One region of the Lactobacillus sp. ESL0680 genome, then DNA from elsewhere that is predicted to be linked to it. Evidence: predicted binding sites of a transcription regulator. Region 1 holds the regulator's gene; the other holds the start of a gene.

Region 1 (7,639 bases):
AAGCTGAAGCTGATGGTGTTGATATTCGTCTTTACAGCATTATTTACAAGGCAATTGATGACGTGAAGGCCGCTATGCAAGGTATGCTGGAACCAACTTATGAAGATAAGGTTGTTGGTAACTTGACTGTTCGTGAAACTTGGAAAGTTTCTAAGGTTGGTACAATTGCCGGTTCGTTTGTTGATTCTGGTTATGTTACTCGCGACTCTAGTGTTAACTTAATTCGTGACGGTGTTGTAATTTACTCAGGTAAGGTTGCATCACTTAAGCGCTTTAAGGATGATACCAAGATCGTTAAGCAAGGATTTGATTGTGGTTTGACAATTGAAGGCTACAATGATATTAAGATTGGTGATCAGCTTGAAGCAATCGAGCAACAAGAGGTTAAGCCTAATTAGTAATTTTACTGGGAGGAAAGTATGAAGCACAGAATTGGTCGTGTTGAAGGAGAAATCCTCCGTGAATTAACCAAAATTTTGCGGAAAAACATTCGTGATCCGCGTGTCAATGATGTTACAATTACTGCGGTTGAATGTACTAATGATTTATCATATGCAACTATTTATTACAGTATTCTCTCTGATAATCCTAAGAAAGAAGAAGAAGCTGCTGCCGGCTTAGAAAAGGCTAAGGGAATGATGCGTCACTTGCTCGGGCAAATTTTGACGGTTTACAAAGTTCCTGAATTGATTTTTAAGCGCGACAACTCTGTTAAATATGGTAGTAAAATCGATAAGTTAATTGCTGATTTAAAAAAGCAAGAAGCAGATCGTAATAATTAAAAAGGGCGCCTTTGTGGCGCTTTTTTAATGAAGACAGGTTTAAAAAATGTTAAACGGAATTTTAGTAATTGATAAGGCTAAAGGAATGACGAGCGCTGATGTCGTGTATCATTTGCGTAAAGCCTTGCACATCAAAAAAATTGGACATGCTGGAACACTTGATCCCGATGTTACGGGAGTACTGCCAATTGCGATTGGTCAAGCAACTAAGCTGATTGAATTAATGCATACGCAAAACAAAAAGTATGAGGGTACTGGCATTTTGGGCTATGCTACTGATAGCTGTGATATTAGTGGTAAAACTCTAGCAACTAAAAATGTAACTGAACCAATTTCAGCAGATGTGATTAAGCAAGGGATGCAATCATTCATTGGTCGAATTGAGCAGGTACCACCGATTTACTCGGCAGTACGTGTTAACGGTAAGCACTTGTATGAATATGCACGTGCGGGAATTGAAGTTGAACGACCTAAAAGACAAGTTGACGTTCTAGCTTATAATTTAACGGGGCAACCAAGTTTTGATCCGGAAAAAGGCCAAGAAGAATTCAGCTTTGCAATTGAATGCAGTAAGGGGACTTACGTACGTTCATTAGTTAATGATTTGGGGCAAAAGCTGGGTGTTCCAGCTGTAATGAGTAATCTGCGCCGAACAGCAAGTTCAGGATTTGACATTAATCAGGCAGTTAGCTTGGATGAGATTGTTGCCGATCCGGAGAAAGCTGAGCAACTAATTCAGCCGATTGATGCCTTTTTCAAAAATTATCCGCAAGTTGATTTGACTACGGATCAGTGGCTAAAAGTGAAAAATGGCGCCGCGATTGCTTTAGAAACTGATGCAAATCAGGTTGCATTACGATACAATAATAAGGTTAAGGCAATTTATCAAAAGGATGCAGAAAAGTACCGTCCCGACTTGATGCTCTTGCAAAATGAATAGGTGAAATGAAGGTCTTATTGTGCAAATTATCCATTTAACTTATCCAGTTAAAGAAAATTTAATTCCAAGTAAAATTGTGTTAGCGTTAGGCTTTTTTGATGGTGTTCATCGCGGGCACCAGCATTTGATTGAATTAGCCCGTACGACTGCACGTGAGAAGCAATTGCCGCTTGTCGTAATGACATTTGATCGTCATCCAAAAGAAGTTTATCAAAAGTCGCAAGTTGTTTATATTGATAGTCTAGATGAAAAGGCTTATAAAATGGAACAATTAGGTGTAGATTACCTACTTGTGATGCATTTTAATACCGGTTTTAGTAAATTATCAGCACAGGAATTTGTCGATCAAATTATTGTTCGGCTCAAAGCGGATACTGTTGTTGCTGGCTTTGATTACACTTATGGTCCCAAAGATATTGCTAATATGAAGAATTTTCCTAAATTTGCTAAGGGTAGATTCAAGATTATTGATGTGCCAAAGCAAACTTATGATGGTCAAAAAATTGGTTCAACGGAAATTAGACGAGCAATTAGTAGCGGTGATATGAAGCTGGCGGCACAGCTTTTAGGTTCGCCGTATGTGATGTCTGGAATTGTTGGCCACGGCTTACGTAATGGTCACAAGCTGGGCTATCCAACTGCTAATTTGGTTTGGACTGAGAACAAGGTTTTACCTAAAGTGGGCGTTTATGCGACTAAAACAAACATTGGCGGCAAATGGTATGATTCTATGACCAGTGTTGGCTACAACGTTACTATTAATGAAGGTAAACGTATTTTTATTGAATCTAACCTGTTTGGCTTCGATCAAGAAGCATACGGGGAAAAGATGGTTATCAAATGGTACAAGTATACGCGAGGCGAAATCAAGTTTGCGAATCTTGCAGAATTAAAAAAACAAATGGCGCATGATGAAGCAGAGATAAAGGCTTACTTTGCTGATAAATAAAGACTTCCACCTACCTTAAAAAGTAGGTGGAAATTTTTAATTGCTGGAAAATGTAAATATTTTTAGCACTCGGCTTGACATTCTGCTAAATGCTAGTATCATAATAATTGTTAGCACAAAAGATATGAGAGTGCTAAAAGTGAGGGCGATATTTATGTTGACCGAGCGTCAAGAACTTATTTTAAAAACAATCATTAACGATTTTACACAGACTCATGATCCGGTAGGTTCAAAGACGGTGATGAGTCAGTTGCCGATTAAAGTATCGAGTGCAACAATCAGGAACGAAATGGCTGTTTTGGAAGATCGAGGGCTGATTGAAAAAACTCATTCCTCTAGTGGACGAGTTCCTTCTACTGAAGGCTATCGCTATTATCTCGATAACCTGGTTGAGCCGCTGCAGATTCCCGAATCTGTTTACACTAAGATTATTAATCAGCTTGACCGTCCATTTCATCAAGTAAACGAAATCGTTCAGGAAGCAGCTAGAATCTTATCCGATTTAACCAACTATACAGCTTTTGCGGAAGGGCCAGAAAGCCGCGATGTGACTGTAACGGGTTTTCGCATTGTGCCACTGGTTGGTCGGCAAGTAATGGCAATTTTGGTTACCAGTGATGGCAGCGTGCAGAATCAAGTTTATCACTTGCCACGCAATATTCATGGTGATGAAATTGAAAAAGCTGTTCGCATGATTAATGATGAACTGGTTGGTAAGAGCTTAGCTGAAATTACACCGGAGATGCTTAGTAAAGCCTTGGGTGAAAATGCCAACAGTAAGCATGCTAGTGAGCTGATTGAGTTAGTTGAAGATGTCATTAACGATGCTGCCAGCGAACAATTATATGTTGATGGTCAGATCAATTTGTTGAATAATTCTTCGACTAATGATGTTTCAGATATCCGTTCATTATATGAACTGGTTGACCACGATGATTTGCTTGCAAATCTTGAAGCCTATAAGCCAACTTCCAATTCAGGACGTTTTCCTGTTAGAGTTAGCTTAGGTTCAGAATTACCAAACGAGTTATTAAAGGATTACAGTCTGTTAACTGCAGAATATAGTGTTGGTTCGCATGGCAAAGGCATTATTGCCTTGCTGGGCCCAACTAATATGCCGTATTCACAAGTAATCGGCTTGCTTGAATATTTTAGAAATGAGCTTGCGAAAAAGTTGCTTGAATACTACGGCCGATTTAAATAAAGGAGGTTAGCTGTGAGTAAAAAAGATTTTCCTAGTGAAAAAGATTTAGATCAAACAAAAGTAACTGCTGAAAATTCAGAATCAGAAAATGAAACAAAAGAGCAGACTACTGAAGCTAACAAACAAGAAAAAACACCTGAGCAAAAGCTTCAAGAAGAATTAACTAAGGCGCAAGCTGATAGTAAAGATTTTGAAGATAAGTATTTGCGTAGTCAGGCAGAAATGCAGAATATGCAAGGCCGTTATAATAAAGAACGGGCTCAATTAATTAAGTACGAATCACAATCTTTAGCTAAGGACGTTTTGCCAGCAATGGATAATTTAGAGCGGGCTTTGGCTACTGAAGTTGATGATGAAGCATCGAAGCAACTAAAGAAGGGTGTGCAAATGACACTTGATTCTTTAGTTAAGGCCATGAAAGATCACGGGATTAGTGAAATTGAGGCTGAAGGTGTTAAATTTGATCCGACACTGCATCAAGCTGTACAAACAGTTGCAGCCAGCAGCGATGATCAAAAGGACCACGTTGTCCAAGTTTTACAAAAAGGATATCAATATAAAGACCGTACATTAAGACCAGCAATGGTTGTTGTTGCACAATAGTGAAAGGATGTTAATCAATGTCAAAAGTTATCGGAATCGACCTCGGAACGACTAACTCAGCAGTTGCCGTTCTTGAAGGAAAAGAACCAAAAATTATTACTAACCCAGAAGGTAACCGGACTACACCATCAGTAGTTGCTTTTAAAGATGGTGAAATTCAAGTTGGTGAAGTTGCCAAGCGGCAAGCAATCACTAACCCAAATACTGTCATTTCAATTAAGCGTCACATGGGTGAAGCAGATTACAAAGTTAAGATTGGTGACAAGTCCTACACTCCTCAAGAAATTTCAGCAATGATTTTGCAATACATTAAGAAATTCTCTGAAGATTACTTAGGCGAAAAGGTTACTGACGCTGTTGTTACTGTTCCTGCATACTTCAACGACGCACAACGTCAAGCTACTAAAGATGCTGGTAAGATTGCTGGTTTAGACATTAAGCGGATTATCAACGAACCTACTGCTTCTTCACTTGCTTACGGTCTTGATAAAGATGCTGAAGATGAAAAAGTCTTAGTTTACGACCTTGGTGGTGGTACTTTCGACGTTTCCGTATTGCAATTAGGTGACGGTGTCTTCCAGGTATTGTCAACTAACGGTGATACTCACCTTGGTGGTGACGACTTTGATAACAAGATCATGGATTGGCTCATCCAAAACTTCAAGGATGAAAATGGTGTTGACTTATCTAAAGACAAGATGGCTTTACAACGGTTAAAGGATGCTGCTGAAAAGGCTAAGAAAGACTTGTCTGGTGTATCATCAACTCACATTTCCTTACCGTTCATTTCTGCTGGTGAAGCTGGACCTTTGCACCTTGAAACTGACTTAACTCGTGCTAAGTTTGACGAATTAACCAGTGACTTGGTTGACCGTACTAAGGTTGCTTTTGACAATGCCTTAAAGGATGCTGATTTAACAGTTAGCGACATTGATAAAGTTATCTTAAACGGTGGTTCAACAAGAATTCCTGCTGTTCAAGAAGCTGTTAAGAAGTGGGCTGGCAAGGAACCTGACCACTCAATCAACCCTGATGAAGCCGTTGCCTTAGGTGCTGCCATTCAAGGTGGGGTTATCTCTGGTGATGTTAAGGACGTTGTCTTGCTTGATGTTACGCCATTATCTCTTGGTATTGAAACCATGGGTGGTGTCTTCACTAAGTTAATTGAAAAGAACACAACTATCCCAACTTCTAAGAGTCAAATCTTTTCAACTGCCGCAGATAATCAACCAGCCGTTGACGTTCATGTTTTGCAAGGTGAACGCCCAATGGCTCAAGACGACAAGACTTTAGGTCGTTTTGAATTAACTGATATTCCTGCTGCACCTCGTGGTGTCCCACAAATTCAAGTTACATTTGATATTGACAAGAACGGTATTGTTAATGTTTCTGCTAAGGATATGGGTACTGGTAAGGAACAAAAGATTACCATCAAGAGTTCATCCGGTCTTTCTGATGAAGAAATCAAGAAGATGCAAAAAGAAGCCGAAGAACATGCCGAAGAGGACAAGAAGAAGAAGGAAGAAGTTGACTTACGTAATGAAGTTGACCAATTGATCTTCTCAACTGAAAAGACCTTAAAGGAAGTTAAGGATAACGACAAGATTTCCGAAGACGACACCAAGAAGGTTCAAGATGCCCTTGATGCTTTGAAGAAGGCGCAACAAGACAATAACTTAGATGAAATGAAGTCCAAGAAGGATGAATTAACTAAGGTTGCTCAAGATTTAGCTGTTAAATTGTACCAAGCTAATGGTGGCGCTGACGCAGCTGGCCAAGCTGGTCCACAGAACCCAGGTTCACAAGACGGCAATGCTAGTGATGGTTCTGCAACTGACGGCGAATTCCACAAAGTAGACCCAGACAAGTAAAGGGTTTATAATTGAATAAATTAGAAAAGAACTGCCACAAAAGTAGTTCTTTTCTTTTGGAAAGTGAGGAGCTTTTAATAGATGGCACAAGAAGACTATTATAATGTGCTAGGCGTTGATCGTAATGCCAGTGATAAAGAAATTAACTCTGCTTACCGTAAATTAGCTAAGAAGTATCACCCAGACTTAAATCATGAAGCTGGAGCTGAAGAAAAGTATAAAGAAGTCAACGAGGCCTATGAGGTTTTGCATGATAAGCAAAAACGGGCTCAGTATGACCAATTTGGTTCTGCCGGTGTTAATGGCCAAGGCGGCTTTGGCGGCGGTGCTGGTCAAGGTTACGGCGACTTTAGCGGTTTTGGTGATTTTGGCGATATTTTCAATGATTTCTTTGGCGGTGGCGGCGGTAGTAGCCAGGCTCAAGCCAATCCGACTGCTCCAAAGCGTGGTCAAGACCTAGACTACACATTAACAATTGATTTTATGGATGCAATTACGGGTAAAAAGACGCAAGTTTCTTATACTCGCAGTGAAACTTGTTCTACTTGTCAAGGAACTGGTGCTGAAAAGGGCACGCACCCAATTACCTGTGATAAGTGTCATGGTTCTGGTTATATGACTGTGACCCAAAAGTCGATGCTCGGAATGATTCGTCGTCAGACAGTCTGTGATAAGTGTCATGGTAAGGGTGTCATTATTGAACACCCATGTCAAACCTGTCATGGTAACGGAACTGTCGATGGTAAAAATACTATTGAAGTTAATATTCCTGCTGGTATTGATAATGGCCAACAGTTACGTTATGACGGTCAAGGTGAAGCCGGTAAAAACGGTGGACCTTACGGTGACTTGTACATTAGTTACCGGATTAAGCCATCCAAAGACTTTGAACGTAGTGGCAATACAATTTATACCACAGTACCAATTTCGTTTGCGCAAGCAACTTTGGGAGATGAGATTGATATTAAGACGGTTCACGGTAAGAGTAAGCTGAAGATTCCTGCTGGTACGCAACCGAATAAGAAATTTACGTTGCGCGGCGAAGGTGTCCCATATTTGCGCGGTAATGGCAATGGTGACCAAATAACAACCGTTCAAGTGCAAATTCCAGAGTCAATTAACGACAAGCAAAAAGAAGCATTGGTTGACTTTGTCAAGGCTGGTGGTGGTTCAATTACCCCACAAGAGAAAGGCTTTTTTGAACGCTTAAAAGAAAAATTGAAGTAATTAGTTAAGAATCCTATATTTTAGGATTCTTTTTCTTTTAAAAATTAGTGGAGCCCCTAATTA
Region 2 (7,639 bases), 430 kb from region 1:
TTAACCATGATGGGAACATTGACGATTTAGTCTCATATTTACTGCTCTTGCAGGCACCTGATATTAAATTATTAGGCGTAGGTGCGATTGATGCCGATGGTTATGTTGATCCGGCAGTTGAGGTTTGCCGGAAGATGACCGACCGCTTTAATTTGCGTGGTGACAAGTTAGAAGTTGCCAAGTCAGATTCGCGAGCAGTTAACCAGTTTCCACAAGAATGGCGGACAGCTTCGTATTCCTTTAATTATTTGCCAATTTTAAATGAATCAGGCAAGATGATTACCAAACAAGCAGCACTGCCAGCTCATTTAGACATGATAGCCAAGCTTAAGAGTGCAACAGAGCCAATTACCTTGGTAATGACGGGACCATTGACAGATTTGGCAAGGGCACTTGATGAGGATCCAACAATTGAAAGTAAAATTGCTAAACTTTACTGGATGGGCGGCTCACTTGATGGCCACGGTAATGTAGTGATGATTAATGCCGATGGCAGCCAGGAGTGGAATGCCTTTTGGGACCCACAGGCTGTTAGTCGTGTGTTAGCATCACACATTCCGATGCAAATTGTGGGTCTTGAAAGTAGTGAAGAATTACCGCTGACTGATGAATTACGGATGCATTGGGCGAGCTTACGCAAGTATCCAGCAATGGACTTAGTGGGTCAAGGCTACAGCTTATTGGTTAATCCGCCGGTACAAACAGCGCAACTATATTTCTGGGATGTTTTGACCACAATTAGTGCATTGTATCCTGAAGTTGTTTCTGAAGTTGAACGGCGTAAAGTTCGAGTGATTACTTCAGGAATTGCTCAAGGAAGAATGGAAGATGATCCAAATGGCCGTGAAATCACTTTAGTTACTAAGGCTAACAAGGAGTTGTTCTTCAAGCGCTTTGACGAATTATTGGAGCAAAGTAAGTAGTGCATAGATAAAAAATTAAATCAACAAAAAAACGAGGTTCGATTTTCGAATCTCGTTTTTTAAGTATACTAAAGCTAAAATTTAGTTTTAAGCCAAAGTATCCCAAACTGGCAGGTCGGTGATTGGACCTTCAGCCAAGGCAACTTGTGCCGGCGTTAAGTACTTCTTGTGCACAACAACTTCATAAGTATATTGCTTAAACCAATCGTTGGTCATTACGAAGAAGCCCTTGTCGCCGTTCTTTTCACCCCAAGAATTTTCAACTTTCCATTGGCGAATATGACCATTATCCTCATCGACACCAACCAAGGTCATGGCATGGGTTGAAGCAGCTGAACCTGTGCGCAGCTGGTCGGCCTTGGACATTTTGGAGTTAATGCCAAACAAGTCATCTAATTGATACAAGTTAGTATCAAGATAACCTTGTTTACGGTCGCTTTGCTCGCCGACATCGTTACCAAACCAAACGGCTTCGCCGTCTTTTAATTGGGCAACAGCAGCTTGTTCAAGATATTCCATTGGTACGTTCAAGAATTTAACTCTGTAGGAACCTTCAACGTTGTCTTCAAATGGTAGACCGTATAACTTGTCATATTCATGGTCTGGGGCATTAGTTAAAACGACATAGTCGTCAAAGTTTACGTCACCGAGATACTTATGCAAAAATTCAAGTGGCGTTAAATCTTTGTCCAAATGATACTTCTTATCATCATCACGGTATTCCAAGTCAAATTTCTTAGGTGGCTCACCAACAGCAATTGCCGTCATTTGGTAAACTTCACTTAAGAATTGCTGCCGTGTTTCCTCGATTTCTTCATCCTTGCCAGCTTGCTTCAATTCCCGCAATACTAATGCATCCTTGCGCATTTTATCGCCCAAGGCTTTGGCAAAAGCGTTTGTATTATTGGTGTTGAAATTTTCTGGCATTGCATAAGTTGGTACGACACCATATTTTTCAACTAAGGCTGCTGCCATGTGGAATTGACCGCCATCTTCACCGGCATCACGCAAATAAGCTCTAACAGTTCGTGAGTCAAGTGGTTCATCGGCACTAGCTAAAATATTGTCGTAAAAAATATTGGCGCGCTCAATTTTATCCCAGAAAAAGTTGTAACTTTGTGAGAAGGTAAAGTTCTTAACGTGGTATTTTTTACCAAAATTGTGGCGCAAAATATTTAGCGTTGCAAATTCCCAGCAGCGACCAGATTGTTGCTGGTTAGTAACATTTTCCGTATCTAATTCTGTTGAAAAAACGCGTGTCAGTTCACCTTGTACACGTTCATTATATGAAGCCATTAGAACACCGCTCTTTTGAGCAGCGCGGGCAACAACCTGATTTTTTGGATTATCGTTAAACTTGTCAGCGAATTGTTCAAGTTCTTGCACAGTTAATTTGTGTCCCATATCGGATCTCCTTTTTAATCTTTTTTGAATTACTCTCTAATTTTAAGCTAAAAGAAAACCGAGTTCAATTACTGAACCCGGTTTTTTTATTGTTAGCCTAATGGATCCCAAACGGGTAAATCTTCAGCAATTGGGCCTTCTGCTAAAGCTAATTGCTCTGGCGTCAAGTACTTTTTGTGGACAGCAACTTCATAAACATAGTCGTTAAACCAGTCATTGCTCATTACAAAGTAGCCATTCTTCCCAACTTGATCGCCCCAAGAATTTTCAACTTTCCAGCGGCGAACTTCGCCTTGGTCTTCATCAACACCAACAAAAGTCATGGCATGTGAGAAGTTTGCTTCGCCAGTGCGCAGTCTATCAGCCTTACTCATCTTTAAGTCAACGTTAAAAAGATCGTTCATTTGGTAAAGCTCAGAGTCAAGGTAGCCCTTTGGTCGGTCTAATTCGTGCAATACATCGTTGCCAAACCATACAGCCTCTCCATCTTTAAGCTGGCGAATGGTTGCAGTAGCCAAGTATTCCATTGGCACGTTGAGCAGCTTGATTTCACATAAGCCCGCAACATTGTTGTCGGCAGAAAAGCCGTATAATTTGTTATATTCGTGGTTAGGTGAGTTGGTTAAAACAACATAGTCATCTAGGTCAAGGTCACCAAGATACTTTTGGTAGAAGGTTTGCGGCGTTAAATCCTTATCCAAATGATACTTCTTGTCATCATCGCGGTATTCCAGATCAAATTTCTTAGGTGGTTCACCGATAGCAATTGCTGTCATCCGGTAGACTTCATTTAAGAAACGATCTTGCGTTTGCGCAACTTCTTCATTCTTGCCGTCTTGCTTTAATTGGCGCAAGACTAAGGCATCTTTGCGCAATTTTTTGCCTAAAGCCATTTGTAAAGCATCGGTGTTGTTGCTGTTGAAGCTCTCAGGCATTGCATAACTAGGGACAACACCGTACTTTTGCACTAGGGATGCAGCCAGCTGCCAGTGACCGCCATCTTGACCGGCACTTGCCAGATACTTGCGGACAGTTCGCGAGTCAAGTGATTGGTCAGCAGTTGCAATAATATGGTTATAAAAAATATTGGCACGTTCAATCTTATCCCAGAAAAAATTATAACTTTGTGAGAAAGTAAAGTCCTTAACATGATATTTTTTACCAAAGTAGTGGCGCAAAACGTTGAGAGCTGCGAATTCCCAACAGCGTCCGGAATGCTGTTGCGCGGTAACCTGGCCGACATCTAATTCTGTTGAAAAGACGCGGTTTAAGTCATTGCTGGCCTTTTGTTCATTATAAGAAGCCGCAAAAATTCCACTCTTTTGAGCAGCACGGGCAATAACCTGATTTTGGGGATCGCTGTTAAAGTCGGCAGAATACTTTGCTAACTCTTGAATTGAAAGTTGATGATTCATTAGGTAATTCTCCTTTTTTAATTAATTATTAATAATTATTTTAGGACAAAATAAAAACGAGTTCAACAGCTGAACTCGTTTTAGAGAATTACATGTATTGGCAACTTATCTAAGACTTCTTGCAAATATAATAATAAGTTAATCGATTGAAATCGAGTTATCACTACTGCCGGCAGTTTGCTTTGGCAGTGTGATAGTCAATACACCATTATCATACTTTGCATGAATCTCACTTGCAACTACATTTGGTAATCTAAAGCTGCGGGAAATGTGCCCTGCACTTCTTTCGCGGTGGATAATACTGCTATCTTTTGATAAATCTTTAAATGATTTTCTCGAGCCAGATACGCTCAAAACCCCGTTATTATAGTTTAAATTAATCTTTTCTTTATCCATGCCGGGCATATCAACCTTAACAACATAGTTTCTGTCGTTTTCGGCAACATCAGCCTGCATTAATTTTGCCATTTCGTTAGTATCAAAAAATTTCTGTGGAAGGTCAAACCAATCATTCATTGCGTCAAATAAGTCATTGTGACGATTCGTTAAATCTTGTGCCATAGTAAAAACTTCCTTTCAAAAATTAAATTATTTGTAGAGAAGACTTTCATTTCTTCCTTACACTGATTATTATAGTAGGCAGATTAGGAAAATGGAAATATTTAGCACTCTTAATTTTAGAGTGCTAATTTTAGGTAAAAAATACTGTCGTTATCAGTTATTTTGCTTGTGGATAATTATAAATTTAAAAAAGTAGGAGTAATCTTGGAATGGTTTATTATCAAAAAATGACGCCGGAGGGCTACCAAAAAATCAAGGATGAAATTGCAGATTTGAAAAAAGATCGGCCGCGCCGAATTAAGATTTTGCAGGAAGCGCGCAGCTTAGGTGACTTATCTGAAAATACTGAATATACCGAGGCTAAACGTGATTTGGGACACTTGCAGAGCCGTTTGCGGTACTTAGATAAGCAGTTAAAATATGCTGAAATTGTGGAGAAAACTGATGACGGTAAGGTTGATTTAGGCAAGACCGTGACCTTGAAGTTTGCTGGTGATGATGAAGTTGAAGAATATCGCATCGTTGGCCGAATGGAAGCAGATTTAGATGAGGGGAAAGTCGCATTTGACTCGCCATTGGGGCAGGCGATTATGAAACAGAAGGCGAAGACGACAGTAACAGTGGCGGCACCTGCTGGTGAATATCAAGTAACAATTATTAAAGTCGATTAAACAGGCTTGAAAAAAATAGATATTATTAATTTCCTGATAGTGCTATCATTAGCTTAATACAAGGGGAGGAGAAGATTTATGTTTAAGTGGATTTTAGCGCGACCAGATTCTCAAAAACGAGTGCCGCAGGAAAAAATCGGAAAGACTTATAAGTTACGGCAACTTGGTGTTTTACTTTCAACTTGCATTGGCTATATTGGGTATTACATCATTAGGCTAGTTTTTACGACTGAACAGAACGATATTATGAAGGTATATCACTTTACAACCGCTGATATTGGTCTGATTTTGTCGTGCTTTGGCATTGGTTATGGTGTTGCCAAGCTGTTTATGGGTGCATTAGCCGATAAATGTGATGCCAACCGTTATCTAATGCTTGGGTTATTGTTGTCGGCAGTCTTAAATATCTTTTTGGGCAGCAGTCGCAATTTATACATTATGATGCTCTTGATGTTTTTGATTGCTGTAACTCAAGGAATGGGAGCGGCAGCCTGTCAGCGAATGATTCAGTTATGGTGGGGACCAAGAATGAGGGGAACGATGTATTCAATCTGGTCTTCAGCCCATAATGCTGGGTCATTTATCTGTGTTGCTGTGGTGCAATTAGCGAGCTTTTTGTTTGCTGGTTCATTGCCAGCTGTCTTTTATACAGCCTCAGTAGTGTCGTTTATTATTTGTATTTTGATTTTGCTTTTAGGAGCTGATCGACCAGCAGTTGTGGGGTTACCCGATATTTCTACTTATACTGGTGACAAGGTCGTTTTGGACGATGGACAAACGGTAACTTCTGATTCAACTCAGTTAAGTATTATCCAAATTTTTGTTAAGTATATTTTGAAGAATAAGCTTGTTTGGGCGGTGACATTAACCTCGATGTCGCTTTATCTCGTACGTTATGGAATTCAAAGCTGGATTCCATCGTATTTAGTCCAAACGAAGGGCTTTGATCCCGGTGTTGCGAAATGGGTAATCGGAATTTTCGAATTGGCATCTGTTCCGGGAGTGATTATTATCGGTGCAATTTCGGATTTGCTTAAAGGACGGCGGGCACAAGTTTCAATCGCTTGTGTTATTGGTGTGTTACTATGCTTAACGGTTTATTTCTTTACCAATAATCATACTTTAATTATTGTGGCTCTAATTATTATGGGAAACTTGATCTATGCGCCTTTGACTTTGGTGGGCCTAATGATTAATGAAGTTGTACCTAAGTTTGCCGTGGGAGCGTCAACAGGATTTATGGGCTTTTTCCAGTATATCTTTGGTGAAACTCTAGCTACAGCTCTGATTGGGATTTTAGTTAATCAATTTGGCTGGATTGCCAGCAACACAATTTTGTATCTTGCTTCAGGCCTAGCAATTGTCTTTTTACTATATACAGCAAGAAGTGAAAAACTGATGCGGCAAAAAGCGATGAGTAAGTAATAAAAGCTGTTTTTAATGTATTATAATTGATGATAAGTGGTCGAAATGGATTAGAAAAAATCTGTTGAAATTTCATAAAATTGTCTTTTTTTGCTATAATATGGAATTTGTAGAGTACACAAATGGATAGAGGTAATTTTTGTGAATACACCAGCATCAAGAGAGGGCAACTTAATCCGCTACATTATTTATTTTATTGGCTATTTAATGGCTGCCGGCACTGTTAAGCTGGTTACTATAAATTTACCAATTCGCCTTTGGGATTTAATCTTATTTGCATTAATTTCTTTAATGGTTTTGCTGTTCTTCATTTATCGCTTTAATCGCGAGCAGCGCTTTTTTGACCGTAGCTTTTCGGGGTCATGGCTTGGTAATTTTGGTATGACTATTAGCTTAACTTTGGTGGTAACAGCGTTGCGAATTGGTGTTTCGTGGCTGCAGGCTTATGGCAAAGTTAAGCCGTATAGTTTCCAAACACTATATTTACAGCATGAGTCAGTCAAGATGTATTGGTTTTTGGTTGTAGCGTTAGGAATTATCCTACCGATTTTGCAGGAATTTTTGATTACGGGGTTTTTGTTTAATTACGCGTTTAGGCGCAACACAATGTTTACGGCAGTTTTGGGCATTGTGACCTCGGGCATTCTGTTCAGTCTTTTAAATTGGCAGATGTCACTGCCTCTTTTAGTGATTAATGCGGTGTTTGGTGCATTGTTTGCGTGGTCTTACCTCTACACGCAGACCTTGTGGATGCCGGTTTACTTAGCCGTGGTCAATGGCATCATTTTAATGATTATGATATAAAAAAATAAAAGGCAATGATTTTTTCAATCATTGCCTTTTTTTAGTTAAGCGGATAGCGTGAATCGAACCCGCATCTTCAGCTTGGGAAGCTAACATTTTACCATTAAACTATACCCGCGTTACTAAAATAGTTTATCATGTTTCAAGAATATTGCCAAGCTTAATTTTTAACAGAAGATTATCTGCCTTATTTTTCTATAAATACTTTATGCTAATATTAGTTTGTTTGGTATAATCATTAAGACGTAGAAAAAGTTAAAAGACGGTTTACTACCTGTGAGTGAAGGGACTGATGCCTATGAGCATGAGCGGATTCATACTCCAATCTATTGTAAGAAGGGAGGACAGGTAGATGCAAATCATTTTGGCACTGATGTTAATTTTCGCTATTAGTTTAGTCAAATTGGCATTTAGGTTAGCCAAAATGAAGCAGTAC

What was found. Region 1 encodes HrcA, which represses chaperone genes, less so after heat shock. Its sites were predicted from a motif close to TTAGCACTCNNNNNNNNNGAGTGCTAA; they were not measured.
Region 2: a site for HrcA is predicted at 4,405-4,431, ahead of OZX58_RS06820 (Hsp20/alpha crystallin family protein). Genes of this name have one in related genera too.

Annotation. Positions count from the first base shown of each region.
Region 1 is NZ_CP113945.1:977,621-985,259, reverse strand. Features, by position in the region: gene infB (translation initiation factor IF-2) at 1-398, shown strand, start outside; gene OZX58_RS04765 (ribosome-binding factor A) at 420-782, shown strand; gene truB (tRNA pseudouridine(55) synthase TruB) at 829-1,722, shown strand; gene ribF (riboflavin biosynthesis protein RibF) at 1,742-2,671, shown strand; gene hrcA (heat-inducible transcriptional repressor HrcA) at 2,826-3,875, shown strand; gene grpE (nucleotide exchange factor GrpE) at 3,888-4,478, shown strand; gene dnaK (molecular chaperone DnaK) at 4,496-6,349, shown strand; gene dnaJ (molecular chaperone DnaJ) at 6,431-7,576, shown strand.
Region 2 is NZ_CP113945.1:1,406,606-1,414,244, reverse strand. Features, by position in the region: gene OZX58_RS06835 (nucleoside hydrolase) at 1-923, shown strand, start outside; gene OZX58_RS06830 (C1 family peptidase) at 1,011-2,327, opposite strand; gene OZX58_RS06825 (C1 family peptidase) at 2,420-3,742, opposite strand; gene OZX58_RS06820 (Hsp20/alpha crystallin family protein) at 3,881-4,303, opposite strand; gene greA (transcription elongation factor GreA) at 4,513-4,974, shown strand; gene OZX58_RS06810 (MFS transporter) at 5,053-6,399, shown strand; gene OZX58_RS06805 (CPBP family intramembrane glutamic endopeptidase) at 6,541-7,203, shown strand; tRNA gene OZX58_RS06800 (tRNA-Gly) at 7,251-7,321, opposite strand; gene OZX58_RS06795 (hypothetical protein) at 7,556-7,639, shown strand, end outside.